DNA from 2 places in the Virgibacillus sp. Bac332 genome. Region 2 is predicted to be linked to the other one. Evidence: riboswitches for the same ligand, from Rfam matches in the RefSeq annotation. Region 2 holds a riboswitch; the other holds the start of a gene.
What was found. A riboswitch is a leader RNA that binds a small molecule or an ion and turns the genes downstream of it on or off. The one in region 2 is predicted to bind S-adenosylmethionine.
Positions count from the first base shown of each region.

Region 1: it holds a riboswitch for S-adenosylmethionine, as region 2 does, so the genes downstream of both, metK (methionine adenosyltransferase) here and D9782_RS21725 (YezD family protein) in region 2, are expected to answer to the same signal.

Region 1 covers NZ_CP033046.1:4,073,728-4,081,400, forward strand. Annotated here, with positions in the region: gene D9782_RS19960 (gamma carbonic anhydrase) at 1-501, shown strand, start outside; gene metK (methionine adenosyltransferase) at 772-1,968, opposite strand; SAM riboswitch class I at 2,266-2,376, opposite strand; gene pckA (phosphoenolpyruvate carboxykinase (ATP)) at 2,645-4,231, shown strand; gene D9782_RS19975 (IS1182 family transposase) at 4,471-6,162, shown strand; gene D9782_RS19980 (ABC transporter substrate-binding protein) at 6,438-7,427, shown strand; gene D9782_RS19985 (ABC transporter ATP-binding protein) at 7,441-7,673, shown strand, end outside.
Region 2 covers NZ_CP033046.1:4,433,372-4,441,044, forward strand. Annotated here, with positions in the region: gene D9782_RS21710 (carbohydrate ABC transporter permease) at 1-356, opposite strand, end outside; gene D9782_RS21715 (sugar ABC transporter substrate-binding protein) at 809-2,083, opposite strand; gene D9782_RS21720 (glycoside hydrolase family 13 protein) at 2,443-4,215, shown strand; SAM riboswitch class I at 4,289-4,405, shown strand; gene D9782_RS21725 (YezD family protein) at 4,500-4,661, shown strand; gene D9782_RS21730 (bifunctional homocysteine S-methyltransferase/methylenetetrahydrofolate reductase) at 4,888-6,738, shown strand; gene metE (5-methyltetrahydropteroyltriglutamate--homocysteine S-methyltransferase) at 6,768-7,673, shown strand, end outside.

The DNA.
Region 1 (7,673 bases), 360 kb from region 2:
AAACAACCACAAATTCATGAAACTGCATTTATTGCAGAGGATGCAACCATCATCGGTGACGTTACAATTGATGAATATTCTAGTATATGGTTTAAAACTGTAGTTCGTGGAGATGTTGCACCTGTGAAAATTGGTAAAAGAATTAGTATTCAAGATCTGTCCATGCTTCATCAAAGCCCTAATCTTCCCTTAATTATCGAGGATGATGTGACAGTCGGACATCAAGTGACCCTGCACTCCGCCATGATTAGAAACAAAGCTTTAATTGGTATGGGTTCCATTATTCTTGATGGTGCGGAAATAGGTGAAAATGCATTTATCGGAGCCGGAAGCCTTGTGCCACCTAGAAAAACGATTCCGCCACATACGTTAGCTCTTGGTAGACCAGCAAAAGTAATCCGAGACTTAACTCTAGAAGATTACGCGGAGATGGAACGTGTACGAAAATCATATGTAGATAAAGCAATCTACTACAAAAAATATACAAATTCCGGTAAGTAACTTCAAGAACAAAAGCGATTGGAGCTAGTCAACGGAGATAAAGGAATCACGGTGTGCTTGCAAGCCAATGATGACTTAGATTAGGGCGATTCGTGAAGTCACCTAGATTCTGTGCGCTGGAGCTGGACGCAGCTCAACACGCCTTCTTTATCCTTATGGAAAATATTGTAATTTAGACTATGAAAAAAGGCAGCCTAGAAGATTAAATCAGCTAGGTTACCTTTTTTCGTATCATAACCATTGTGAAGCTAAAGGATGATCAAGACTTTACTACTTAATAAGTGCTTTCAATTGCTCAACTTTGTCTGTCTTCTCCCATGGAAATAAAATGTCTGTTCTTCCAAAATGCCCGTAAGCAGCAGTATTTTTATAAATAGGTTTTTGCAAGTCTAACATACGAATAATACCTGCTGGTCGTAAATCAAATAATTCTCGAACAGCTTTTACTAGTTGCTCTTCATTTACAACACCTGTTCCAAAAGTGTTTATCGAAATAGAAACAGGTTCTGCTACACCAATGGCATAGGCTAGCTGTACTTCACAGCTTTTGGCAAGCCTGGCAGCCACTATGTTCTTTGCGACATAACGGGCAGCGTATGCAGCTGACCGATCAACTTTAGTAGAGTCTTTTCCACTAAACGCTCCGCCACCGTGTCTAGCATAGCCTCCATACGTATCAACAATAATCTTTCGACCTGTTAAACCTGCATCCCCCTGAGGTCCACCAATAACGAAACGGCCAGTTGGATTAATAAAATATTTAGTCGTCTCATCTAATAACTCATTTGGTACTATAGGGCGTATAACATGCTCTATCAAATCTTTTTCTATTTGCTCTGTAGCTATATCCTGATGATGCTGTGTAGAAATTACGATGGTATCAATTTTAACAGGTTGATCATTTTCATCATACTCAACGGTTACCTGTGTTTTACCGTCCGGTCGTAAGTATTCTAATGTCTTATCCTTCCGAACGTCAGCGAGACGCTTTGCCAACTTATGTGCCAATGAGATTGGAAGTGGCATCAATTCGTCTGTTTCATCACAAGCAAAACCAAACATTAAACCCTGATCACCAGCACCTATTGCAGCAATCTCTTGATCGCTCATTTTTCCTTGTCTTGCTTCCAATGCTGTGTCAACTCCACCAGCAATATCAGGTGATTGTTCATCAATGGCAGTTAATACTGCGCATGTCTCCGCGTCGAACCCAAATTTTGCGCGAGTATATCCGATTTCTTTTATAGTTTTACGAACAATAGCAGGTATATCTACATAAGTAGTAGTGGATATTTCACCCGCTACAAGAACAAGTCCAGTTGTAACAGTTGTTTCACATGCCACTCGGGCATTTGGATCTGTTTTTAATATCTCATCCAAAATAGCATCTGAAATTTGATCAGATATCTTATCTGGATGTCCTTCTGTTACTGATTCAGAAGTAAACAAACGACGATTAGCAGCCATGTTGCTAAATCCTCCTTCAAATATCGATTACGGAACTCTATTTATCAAATATGCTCATTCAGTAATAAGTACTAAGGTTAAACTGAAATAAGAAAGGCACCAGAAAGATTACCTACTACCGTATATTCTATTGTCACTCCTGGTTCACACGTACACGCAGGCGAATGACAATTTAGCTTAGAAATTGACTAATATGTTTATAATCGGGTTAAAGTTAGTCATCTACGTGTAGAATTTTTATAACTAATAAAAAAAGCCTTTCCCGCTTGTCATGAGGAAAGGATTGCTGGCCTTTCGCTCTTATTGTTCAAGGAAAAAAATCTCCTTGCATCAGGTTAGCACCTTTTCACTAAAGTGATGGTTGCTGGGCTTCATTGGGTCTGTCCCTCCACCAACTCTGAATAAGAGAGTATCCGTTCGAAACTTAGCTTATCGGAAGAAGCTTAATGTGTCAACTAGTTTAACTGTATTCTCAGAAGTTTTTTACTCATACTAAAGGAAAGAAAGATTCTGAACGACATTTTTTGCTGTAAACATTCAACATCTTATAAAAATTATTTTATATTTAGTATGGACTATTAACTTAAATGTGTTATACTAATAAACATATTCAGGATTATTTGGTCGTTCAACAAAAGAACGTGAATACAATTTCACATAAAGGCAGGTATTTAACATGAAAACGGTAGAAAAGTCTTTCGTAAAAGAATTATACACGCATAAACAGCTACAAACAAATTTATCCGTACCTCAGCTTGTTGAAAGAATTTTAGCAAGAGAAGAAGGCATGTTAACCGCAACAGGTGCAGTTCAAGCAACAACAGGATCTTATACCGGTCGCTCCCCAAAAGATAAATTTATTGTTACAGATGAAGTAAGTGAACAGCAGGTGGATTGGGGAACAGTAAATCAATCCATTGATGAATCTGTATTTGATCGATTGTATGAAAAGGTTATTTCCTATTTAAAAAATAAAGAAGAGCTATTCCAATTTAACGGATTTGCTGGTGCAGACCACGCGTATCGCTTACCAATACAAGTTATTAACGAATATGCCTGGCACAATCTATTTGCACGGCAGTTATTTATAACTCCAACTGCTGATGAGTTACTATCACATCAAGCTGAATTCACAGTAATATCAGCCCCTACTTTTAAAGCAGATCCTGAAGTAGATGGTACGAACTCAGAAGCGTTTATTCTTGTTTCTTTTAAAAAACGAATCATTCTAATAGGTGGTACCGAATATGCAGGTGAAATTAAAAAGTCTATCTTTTCAGTGATGAATTTCTTACTACCTCAACAAGATGTATTATCTATGCACTGTTCTGCTAATGTTGGCAAAGAGGGAGACGTGGCTTTATTCTTTGGTTTATCCGGCACGGGGAAAACCACCTTATCTGCTGATCCTTACAGAAGATTAATTGGTGATGATGAGCATGGTTGGGGTCCAAATGGAGTATTTAATATTGAAGGCGGATGTTACGCAAAGTGTATTCATTTATCTCAAGAAAAAGAGCCGCAAATTTATAATGCAATACGATTTGGTTCTGTCCTTGAAAACGTTATTCTTAATAAACAAACAAGGCTACCTGATTATGATGACACAACTTTAACAGAAAACACAAGAGCAGCCTATCCAATTGAAAACATTGATAATATCGCAGTGCCAAGTATTGCTGGGCATCCAAATACAATTATCTTCCTTACAGCAGATGCTTCGGGAACATTGCCGCCAATAAGTAAATTATCAAAAGAGCAAGCAATGTATCATTTCTTAAGTGGCTACACAAGCAAGCTTGCAGGTACGGAGCGAGGAGTGACAGAACCACAGGCTACGTTCTCTGCATGTTTTGGATCACCATTTTTACCTTTAGCTCCGGCAAAGTATGCGAAAATGCTTGGTGAAAAAATTGATTTTTATCAATCAAACGTGTTTCTTGTAAACACAGGATGGACTGGGGGATCTTACGGCATTGGTAAACGCATGAAGCTGTCTTATACACGTGCAATGATTCATGCTGCATTAGAAGGTGAACTCAATAGTGTAGAGACAATAAGAGATAATATTTTTGGATTGGAAATCCCTATCCAAGTTCCAGGTGTTCCCGATGACGTCTTAGTTCCCGAAAACACATGGGAAGACAAAAACGCTTATCAAACGGAAGCAAAATCACTTGCCATGAAGTTTCATCAGAATTTCCAAAAATTCACGGAAGCAAGCGCTGATATTATGCAGGCTGGGCCAATTTATAAAGGATAATTTATCGTTTCCTCATCCCAAAAGGATTTATTATAAATGAGTGAAAAAAGTTGTATAATTTACTGTTCAGCTATAACAGCTGGTTGGGGCTGGGACAAAACCCAGTAACTGAAAAAAGTGGTACGCCAATTTAGGGCGTATCACTTTTTTTACTTTTTTCAATATTTATATACGCAAAAAGGATACCTTCTGATAAAGTTAAAGTAACTACACAAAAACTTAGAAAAGAGGTATCCTTTATGTTTAAACATTATACCATGAATCAAGTCGTTTTGCCTTTAGATTTTGAAATGAAATTACAAGAAAATGATATCGCCTATGCGGTTAACCATATTGTAGAACATATCCCAGAGGAATCATTTGTGGGATTTTTGCGTGAAACAGGTTGTCCTGCATACCATCCACGCATGATGATGAAGATTATCTTATGTGCCTATACACAGTCTGTTTTTTCTGGCAGAAAAATAGAGGGATTAATCAAAGACAGTGTACGTATGATGTGGTTAGCACAAGGCTATGAACCAAGTTATCGTACCATTAATCGTTTTCGTGTTCATTCCGAAGTAAAAGAATTATTACGTCAGTGTTTTGTCTTATTTCGTTGTCAACTTGTTGAAGAGAAGGCGATTGAAGAAGAGGCTATTTTTATTGATGGTACGAAAATAGAGGCAAATGCCAATAAGTTTACCTTTGTATGGAAAAAATCCATTGAAAAATACAGCACCGATTTAATAGAGAAGTCGAATCAAATGTATGAGGAATTACTGGAAAAAGAAATTATTCCTGAAATAGAAAGGGAAAGTTCCGATGAACTTTCAAAGGAAGAACTCAGTGAAGTGGTTAAAAAGCTAGATGAAAAAGTAGAAAAATATGATAAAGCAATCGAAGAAAGCAAAGAAGCAAAAGAACGCAAACAACTTCGTTCCGAACGAAAAGAACCCAAGCAATACCGTAAACAATTCCAAGATTTTGAAGCTCGTAAACACAAATATCAAAAAGATATGGCAATCTTAGGCGATCGCAATAGTTATTCTAAGACAGATCATGATGCCACTTTTATGCGAATGAAAGATGACTATATGAAAAATGGTCAACTTAAAGCAGGTTATAATGTACAAATTGCGACCGAAGGTCAATACACATTAGCCTACGATGTATTTCCAAATCCTACGGATACTCGCACGTTTATTCCTTTTCTCGATAGTATTGAAGATAGGTACTTTCAATTGCCCGAGCATATTGTCGCCGACGCAGGTTACGGTAGTGAACAAAATTACAGTAATGTACTTCATAGAAAAAGAACGCCACTGATTACTTATAATTCCTATCGGATGGAAAAGAAAAAGAAATATAAAACAAATCCTTTCCATGTATCCAACTGGGACTACGATTCAGACGGAGACTTTTTTACTTGTCCAAATGGAAAGAAAGTACCTTTTCAATATCTATCGAATCGAACAGATAAAGCCGGATTTAAACGAACCTTTCGTGTCTATGAATGTGAAGATTGTTCGGGATGTCCATTACGCGTTCATTGTACCAAAGCAAAAGGGAATCGAAAGATTTATTACAATGCTCAATGGGAACAGCAAAAAGCATATATAAGAGAGCAGCTTTCAAAAGAAGAAACAGGAAAAATCTATGGTAAACGAAAAATAGATGTAGAACCTGTCTTCGGATTTTTGAAGGCCAATTTGCGTTTCACTCGAATGTCGGTGAGAGGCAATTCGAAAGTGGAAAATGAATTAGGATTTGCCTTTATGGCGGTGAACTTAAGAAAGTACACCGCCATAACACAAAATTCATGTATTTATGATAATGAAAAAGATTCCAGCTATCTATTTTTGATAACTGGAATCTCTTTTTTACTTCTCCAGGCTAGTTATGTCCCAGCCCCTTTTTTTAGTCTAGTAAATTATAAAGCGTATTGAGCTGCGTCCAGCTCTAGTGCCCAGAAACGAGGCGACTTCACGAATCGTCCTAATCTAAGTCATCATTGGCTTGCAAGCTACCGTGCTTCCTTTATCTCCATTGACTTGCTCCAAGTGCTACGTTTCTATTCGGGAGCTTGCGTTTCTGTTCCATAAATATTTTCGTACTATTCGATCATCTATTCATTTGACTTATTTTTTTCTAGGCATTCACACATTTTCTAAGCTGTTCATAAACTGTGTTGACATATAAATATTTGAAGGGGTCGAATAGAATGAAAAAAATAATGGTTTTTATCCTGATCTCTTGCGGGTTAATTATAACTCTTACTGCTTGTAATTCGAAGGAAAACACGTCGATCAAAATAGCAGAAGTAACTCGTTCTTTATTTTACGCCCCACAATACGTAGCTCTAGAGGAAGGTTTTTTTGAAGAAGTAGGCCTAGATGTAGAGCTGCAAACAACTTGGGGTGGGGATAAAACGATGACTGCCCTGTTATCTGAAGGAGCTGATATGGCTTTAGTAGGTGCAGAGACTTCCATCTACGTTTATGCTCAGAACTCCAAAGATTATGCGATTAATTTTGCCCAATTAACCCAAACAGATGGCACCTTTTTAGTAGCAAAAGAACCTAAACCAAATTTCACATGGGAAGACCTAAAGGATACAACATTCCTTGGACAGCGGAAAGGAGGAATGCCGCAAATGGTTGGAGAATTTGTGCTAAAGCAGCATGGTATTAATCCACAGACAGATCTCGATTTACAGCAAAATATAGAATTCGCTAACATTCCGGGGGCATTTGTATCTGGTGAAGCGGAATACGTTCAATTATTTGAACCAACTGCCAGTACGTTTGAAAAGGAAGGAAAAGGACATATAGTCGCTTCATTTGGTGAAGAGTCCGGTCACGTACCTTATACAGTATATATGACTAAACAAAGCTTTATTGACAAAAACAAAGCTGACGTAGAAAAATTCACTAGAGCTATTTATAAAGCACAGCAATGGGTTGAAACACATACCCCCGAAGAAATTGCTCAAGTAATCCAACCATACTTTGAAGATACAGAACTAGAAATGCTTACCGCATCCATTGAGCGCTACAAAAGCCAAGCATCCTTTGCAACCGATCCTGTCCTAGATAAGAAAGAATGGAATAATTTGAAGAAAATAATGAATGAAGCTGGTGAATTACCTGAGGATGTACCATACGAAGAGCTCGTGAATACAGAGATCGCAGAGGATGTAATACGTAACTAAGGAGTGAGTAAAGGTGTCATTTCTAACCTTAGATCATGTCTCACATTATTATTTCTCGAAAAATAATTATACAAAGGCATTAGATGATATTTCTTTTTCTATCCAGAAAGGAGAATTTATTGCCTTATTAGGTCCTAGTGGATGTGGAAAATCAACAATACTTTCAATCATTGCAGGTATTATTAAACAAACCGAAGGAAAGGTTAGCTTACAAAAAAAGGAAGTTGAAACGACAGCATCTGAAAT
Region 2 (7,673 bases):
GTCGGATTTGGTCTATTATTCTCCCTAGCTATTGCATCTGATCTAGCATCTTTCAAATTGAAAGCATAGATAGCAATTCCAAATCCTAAAATAATTAGTGAAATTAACCCTTGTATTAGTAGTTGAATAGAATGATGATCTCGAGGAATTGTTCCCAAAGTGAATAATCCCCATATTCCAATATCAATATAATGCCATGTTGTAACCAAGAATGATACCGTCACAATCAAAAAGATAATACTTTTCAGAAAACGACGATTATATAATTGCCCTAATCCTGGAATAATGGATAAAATCGTAGCAATATTACGAGGTTTTTTTATCCAGGTACCGCTACTACTATCATTTGTTGCCATTCCAGTCTCCTCCTATATTTCACAAATCACTTGGTAACTCTAAAAATCTTGAGGCTGGGACAAAAGTGTTTTGACCCAATAAAAAAAATGATGGTTCGTACAACGAAGCTCTTCGAAAACACTTCGCTTTGTGCGGACAACTGATGAGACTTCTCAAGCTAATACATTGTGATGCCTTTCTTACCGTGGAAGTCTACGTATGTTTCAGAAGCTGGCGTGGTTTATCCCGCATATAACTGGCAGTAAGTCCCTCACTTCAAGCAATAATGTGAAACCAATATGGATTAAGTGGGAAATCAACTGCCAGTAAATGTCCGATTGGTTCTAGGGCCTTTAGGTCGTACCCTTGTGGTACTAACCATCAGTGGGGGATACACAAAACCCTTACTGATTAAATTTTCCCTTTATTGTTCGTTTTTAGTCCATTTTTGTTATGTCCCAGCGTCTTGTGCCTAATTTGCTCCAGATGCGTCTATCTGCCCCTGAATCGTTTCAACGGCTTCATCCAAGACATCTTTCACTGGTTCCCCTTTAGAGATAAAATTTAATGCATCATTAATTGGGTCCCAAACTTGCTGCATAGCAGGAACACTTGGCATAGGTTCACCATACTGCGTTTGTTCCGCAAATGCTGAAAAGATCGAATCATCCGCAATTACTGGATCTTCCATCGCATCATCACGAGCAGGAATCTCTCCAGCAACATCGTAATAAATCATCGAATTTTCATAGTTGGTAATATAAGCCATTAAGTGCTCTGCCCACTCCTTATTCTCGGAATAATAAGACAACATATAGAATTTAACTCCTACAAATGACTTCGGATTTTCTCCATTCTCTAAAACAGGTAATGGAGCTGCACCCAGGTCATCACCTAAAGCTTCCGAGTATTCTCGTACCATCCAAGGTCCATTGATAACAGTTGAAACTTTTCCTTCTTGGAATAAACCATTCATAATATCTGGAGTCAGATCTTGAGGAATATAGTTATTATCAAACCATTTTTGTACAAGTTCCCCTCCTTTTACAGATCCTTCATTAGCTAATCCAATATCTGAAATATCATAGTTACCAGCTTCATTCCTAAAAACATATGCTCCATTTCCAGAAAAGAAAGGATAAACAAAATAGAAGTTAGCTGCTTCCATTAAGAATCCAAATTCATCACTACTTGTATCTGTATCTCTCTCCGCAATTGACATAATATCTTGCATTGTTTCCGGTGTCTGTTCTACTAACGATTTATTATAGAACATTGCATACGTCTCAATGACGGCAGGATATCCCCAATAGTTATCTTCATACTGTACAGCTTGTAAAGCGGTATCGGTGTAATCGCTTTCTTTATTTCCGAAATTGACTGGTTCTACTAATCCCCTAAGTACTAAATCACCAATTCTATCATGTGGTTGAAAAATGATATCAGGTCCGTTCCCAGCAGGTCCTTCCACGTCCAGTTTTTCAACCTGCTCCAACATATCCACTGGAACCATGTCTACTTTAATACCTGTTTCTTCCGTATAATTTTTCGTAATTTGCTTAACTGCTTCTTGTTGTTTTTCCTCTGCATTCACCCAAAGTTTCAGAGAATCTGGTTTTTCCGGCATTTCATTCTCTGCGGCTTTCCCATCGTTGCTAGAGTCTTCCTTTGGTTGATCTGGTCCACAAGCGACTAGAATCCCAGCCACTACTACCAATACAAATAAATAAATGAAGCTTTTTTTCACCCTGTACTCCTCCTAAATTTATTAATTTGAAAGATTGCATTTTTAATGAAAACGTTTGCGCAATCTTTGTATATTAATTATACAGATTCTCTTTAAAAACACAACTGAAATTTAGAAACTTCATATTATTTACTCTTCTAATAATATAGCGCTTACATTATTAAATAAATAATGTTAAGATAATCGATAAAGTGAATCTTCAACCTGTTGGGGTTTTGTTTATCCCCCGCTTCCCTATATTGTTTTCATTTTATTGGTTGAAGTGTGGTCTTATCGTCAGTTATATATGGGATAAACATTCCTTAAATTTTCGTCTTATTTTTAAAATAGCGCAAACGATTGTACAAAGGAGGAGAAAAATGCACAAAGAAGCTATCTATCACCGACCAAAAAATAATTTCGCCTATGCATATGACTGTGATACATTACATATTTTCTTGCAAACAAAAAAGAGTGATATACAATCCATTGATCTTATCCATGGTGATCCTTATGATTGGATAGATGGTCAATGGCAGACAACCATAAAACCGATGGAAAAATCAGGCTCTACTCATTTCCATGATTTTTGGTTTACACAAGTAAAACCTACATTCCGAAGAATGCGTTATGCTTTCATTTGTTCTGACGATGAAGAATCCTATATTTACAGTGAGGGAGGATTTTTTACACATCCTCCTAAAGACATAGCTCATTATTTTTGTTTTCCATACTTGAACAAAACAGATGTTTTCAACCCACCTGACTGGGTTAAGAAAACAATATGGTACCAGATATTCCCTGAACGTTTTGCAAATGATAATGAGAAATTAAATCCTAAGGGAAGTTTACCTTGGAATTCAACCTGCCCTAGCCCCACTAATTTTTTTGGAGGAGATTTCCAAGGAATAATTAACCACCTTGACTATTTAGAAGCATTAGGAATTAATGGAATATACTTGACACCGATTTTTAAAGCGCACTCAAATCATAAGTACGATACGATAGATTACATGGAAATTGATCCACAATTTGGAGACAAGAAGCTGTTTCGTGAATTGGTTAAAAAATGTCATCAGCGTGGAATAAAAATAATGCTCGATGCTGTCTTTAATCATAGTGGATTTTACTTTCCTCCGTTCCAGGATGTACTAGAAAAACAGGAGCAATCAAGTTATACGGATTGGTTTCATATAAAAGATTTTCCTATCCGTACGGAACCAGTACCAAATTACGATACGTTTGCTTTTGTATCGACAATGCCCAAATTAAATACAGAAAACGCTGCAGTACGAAATTATTTATTACAAGTGGCTCGTTATTGGATTAAGGAATTCGACATTGATGGCTGGCGCTTAGACGTTGCTAATGAAATTGACCATTCTTTCTGGAGAGACTTCCGTCGTACAGTTAAAGAGGCCAAACCAGATGCCTATATTTTAGGTGAGATTTGGCATGATTCAATGCCTTGGCTACATGGAGACCAATTTGATGCAGTTATGAATTATCCATTTACAAACAGTGTCATTGATTTTTTTGGCAAAAATGAAATAAAAGCATCTGACTTTACAGCGTCAATTTCAACATTACTGCATATGTACCCACGAAATATTAATGAAGTAGCCTTTAATCTCTTGGATAGTCATGACACGCCTCGCGTGTTAACATTAGCAAATGGTAATGTAGAAAAAGTAAAATTAATGTATTTATTTCAACTATCATTTGCGGGAACACCCTGCATTTATTACGGTGATGAAATTGGCATGCAAGGTGGTGAAGATCCTGGATGTCGCTCATGTATGGAATGGAACACCAACAGGCAAAATCTTGAACTATTTCAATTCATTCAAACACTCATCACATTGCGAAAAACAGATCCCCTTTTTGGCAATTATGGTAATTTCAGATTTATTTATGATGATAATGAAGCAAATCTTATTTGCTATGAAAAAAGGAATATAAATAGGCGCCTAGTTTTTATTTTACACGCAGGAAAAATGAAAACAAAGCTTAGCATCCATTCTATCATGGACGAGACTAAATCTATTAGTGAATGGTTCCTATCAAAACAAGGAATGATCAGGAAAGCATTGGATTCTAAAACCGATCCATTAATAATACAGCCACTTAGCTATCGTATTTTTGAAATGTAATAATTTTTTAAAATTTTCTCTTGACAGTCTATTTACTTTCTAAGATAATGAGTACAATCAAAACTTCATAATTTACCTATCGAGAGTCAGGGGAGGAAACTGGTCCATTGATCCTGCGGCAACCATACTCATTCAAAAAGAGTAATACGGTGCTAAATCCAGCAAACGAAAGTTGTTTGAAAGATGGGAACTGTAATGTATAAGCCAATCAAACCTCTTTCAATCTGAAAAGAGGTTTTTATTTTTTTCTCTAACTATTTTGGTGATTTAAAAGGAGGGATCAGATGGCACAGATCGATGATACGAAAATAAACGATATTATTTCAGCAATTCAAAGGGTCGAGTTTGGATCATTAGTAATTACGGTTCATGAAGGAGAGGTTACACAAATTGACACAACGGAGAAAAAACGCTATCCATTAAAACCAAAAGTAAAGAGAAAGTGATAGGAAAATAATTCTTTCACTTCTTTCATTATTACTCCACTTTGTTCGTATGTTGCGCTTATTGGAACACCAATGGCCATATTTGCAAAGTCGAAGTAAAGCTACTTAAATAACTTTCGCTTATGCTGATTAGACGACTAAAGGCACCCACTTGAAGAAGAATATATTCTTCGTATTAGTAGGGTGTCTTTTTTTAAATAAAAATTGGAAAGGAGTGTGATGAGAGATGGATTTATTAACTGAATTAGATAGAAGAATCCTTATTGGTGATGGTGCAATGGGGTCTTTACTTTATTCCTATGGAGTGGATCACTGCTTTGAAGAATTAAATCTTACATTAGAAGAACAAATTGCACAAATTCACCAAGCATATATTCATGCTGGTGCTGATTTAATTCAAACAAATACGTATGGTGCCAATTATATTAAGCTCGCCAGATATGGATTAGAGGATCAAGTAAAAAAAATCAATACAGCCGCTATAAAAATAGCAAAGCAAACGGCTAGTGAGGATGTATTTGTGCTTGGAACGATTGGTGGTATACATGGTACACAAACACTTCAAGCCACGAATGATGAAATTAAGAGAAGCTTTAGAGAACAGTTATATTGTTTACTATTGGAGGGGGTAGACGGTCTAATCTTAGAAACCTACTACGATCTAGAAGAGTTGACAACTGTACTTGAAATAGCTAGAGAAGAGACAGCGCTACCAATTATAGCGAATGTATCCATGCATGAGGCAGGTATACTACAAAACGGCATCCCTTTACCAGAGGCATTACAACGGTTACAAAACACAGGAGCAGATATTGTCGGAATTAATTGCCGCTTAGGTCCATTTCATATGCTTGATTCTTTAAAGGAGGTCCCTTTACTAGAAAGGTCATTTCTTGCAGCTTATCCAAATGCTAGTCTTCCTGCATATCGTGACGGAAAACTTATCTATGAAAATGAGCCAGATTATTTTAAAAGCTGTGCCAAAGATTTTCGTAATGAAGGGGTAAGGCTTCTTGGAGGATGTTGTGGAACAACTCCCGCCCATATTCAAGCAATTGCAGAGGGCGTTAAAGATTTAGAGCCGTTACAGGAAAAAGAAGTAATTCCTAAAGCAGAACCGATTGAAATTCGTAATAGTCCAATAGATAAAGAGCCCCGCTTAATAGATATGGTAAAGCAAAGACATTCTATTATCGTTGAATTCGACGCACCGAAACACTTAGATACGGAGGAGTATTTGGAAGGGATTAGAGCTTTAGATAAAGCAGGTATTGATGCAATTACACTTGCTGACAATTCATTGGCAACACCTAGAATCAGCAATATAGCAATCGCTGCAAAAATCAAACAGGAAATCGGTATCAAACCACTCGTGCATTTAACTTGTAGAGATCGCAATTTAATCGGATTGCAATCACATCTAATGGGATTACATGCACTTGAGATCAATGAAATCCTAGCCATTACTGGAGACCCTACTAAAATAGGAGATTTCCCTGGGGCAACATCGGTTTTCGACCTAACATCACTTGACTTAATTAAACTCATAAAACAATTTAATCAAGGTTTGTCATTCTCTGGTAAATCACTTAGACAACCTACTAAGTTTCAAGTTGGTGCGGCCTTTAATCCCAATGTTGCAAGACTAGATAAAGCTGTTAAGAGAATGGAAAGAAAAATAGATCGAGGTGCTGATTACTTTCTAACACAACCAATATACAGTAAAGAAAAAATTATCGAGCTTGCCGAAGAAACACAGCATATAGATAAGCCAATATATGTAGGCATTATGCCATTGACATCAACCAAAAATGCAGAATTCCTGCACAATGAAGTACCAGGAATTAAAATGCCAGAAATTATTCGGCAACGAATGAAAAACGTAGCAGTAGATAAGCAACAGTCCATCAAGCAAGGAATTGAGATTGCAAAGGAATTGCTTGATACTGCGCTAACACATTTCCAAGGCATCTATTTAGTAACCCCATTTATGCGTTATGACATCAGTATACAATTAGTAAACTATATCCATAAATCTTTAGAGATAAACCATTCATCAATGATGAAACGAATATAACCAAAATACAAATTACAGGAGGAAAAAGAATGACATTTACTGCAATTAGCTCTAACTTAGGTTACCCAAGAATTGGAGAAAAAAGAGAATGGAAACGAGCGCTGGAAAGCTTTTGGAAGGAAGAAATTACAAAAGAACAATTAATTAAAGAAACAGATAAAATCAGGTTAAAAAATTTGAAAAAGCAACAGGAGCTTGGCATTGATCTAATACCAGTTGGTGACTTCTCTTTCTATGATCATGTGCTTGACACATCAGCAATGTTCGGTGTTATTCCAGAACGTTTTTCTTACAATGGTGGAAAGGTTGATTTAGAAACCTATTTTGCTATTGCCCGTGGAACTAAAGATGCTGTTGCTTCAGAAATCACCAAGTGGTTTAATACGAACTATCATTATATTGTTCCCGAATTGGAACATGCACAGCCTATACTAACAGAAAATCGTCCACTTGCTTTTTATAAGGAAGCAAAAGAAGAATTAGGTATCGACGGTAAACCTGTAATCTTAGGCCCAATCACATATTTAAGCTTAGCAAAGGGGTATAAAGAGGAAGAATTCGATGAATTACTGGATGTGTTTGTTCCATTGTATCTGCAAATATTGGAGGAATTAGAATCAGCAGGAGCTACATGGGTCCAGATAGACGAGCCTATCTTTGGAACCAAATTAGATGATGCAGTGATTCAAAAAGCAAAAAAAGTCTATACGCAATTCTGCGAAGCAGCACCAAAACTAAAACTCATTTTACAGACATACTTTGAACATGTGATCAATTATGAATCTATTATTGAATTCCCTGTTGCAGCAATCGGTCTTGACTTTGTTCATGGTGATAGCTTACAACTAATTAAGCAGTTTGGTTTTCCTAAAGATAAAGTATTAGCTGCTGGTATTATTAATGGTCGAAACGTTTGGCAAGAAAACATAGCAGAT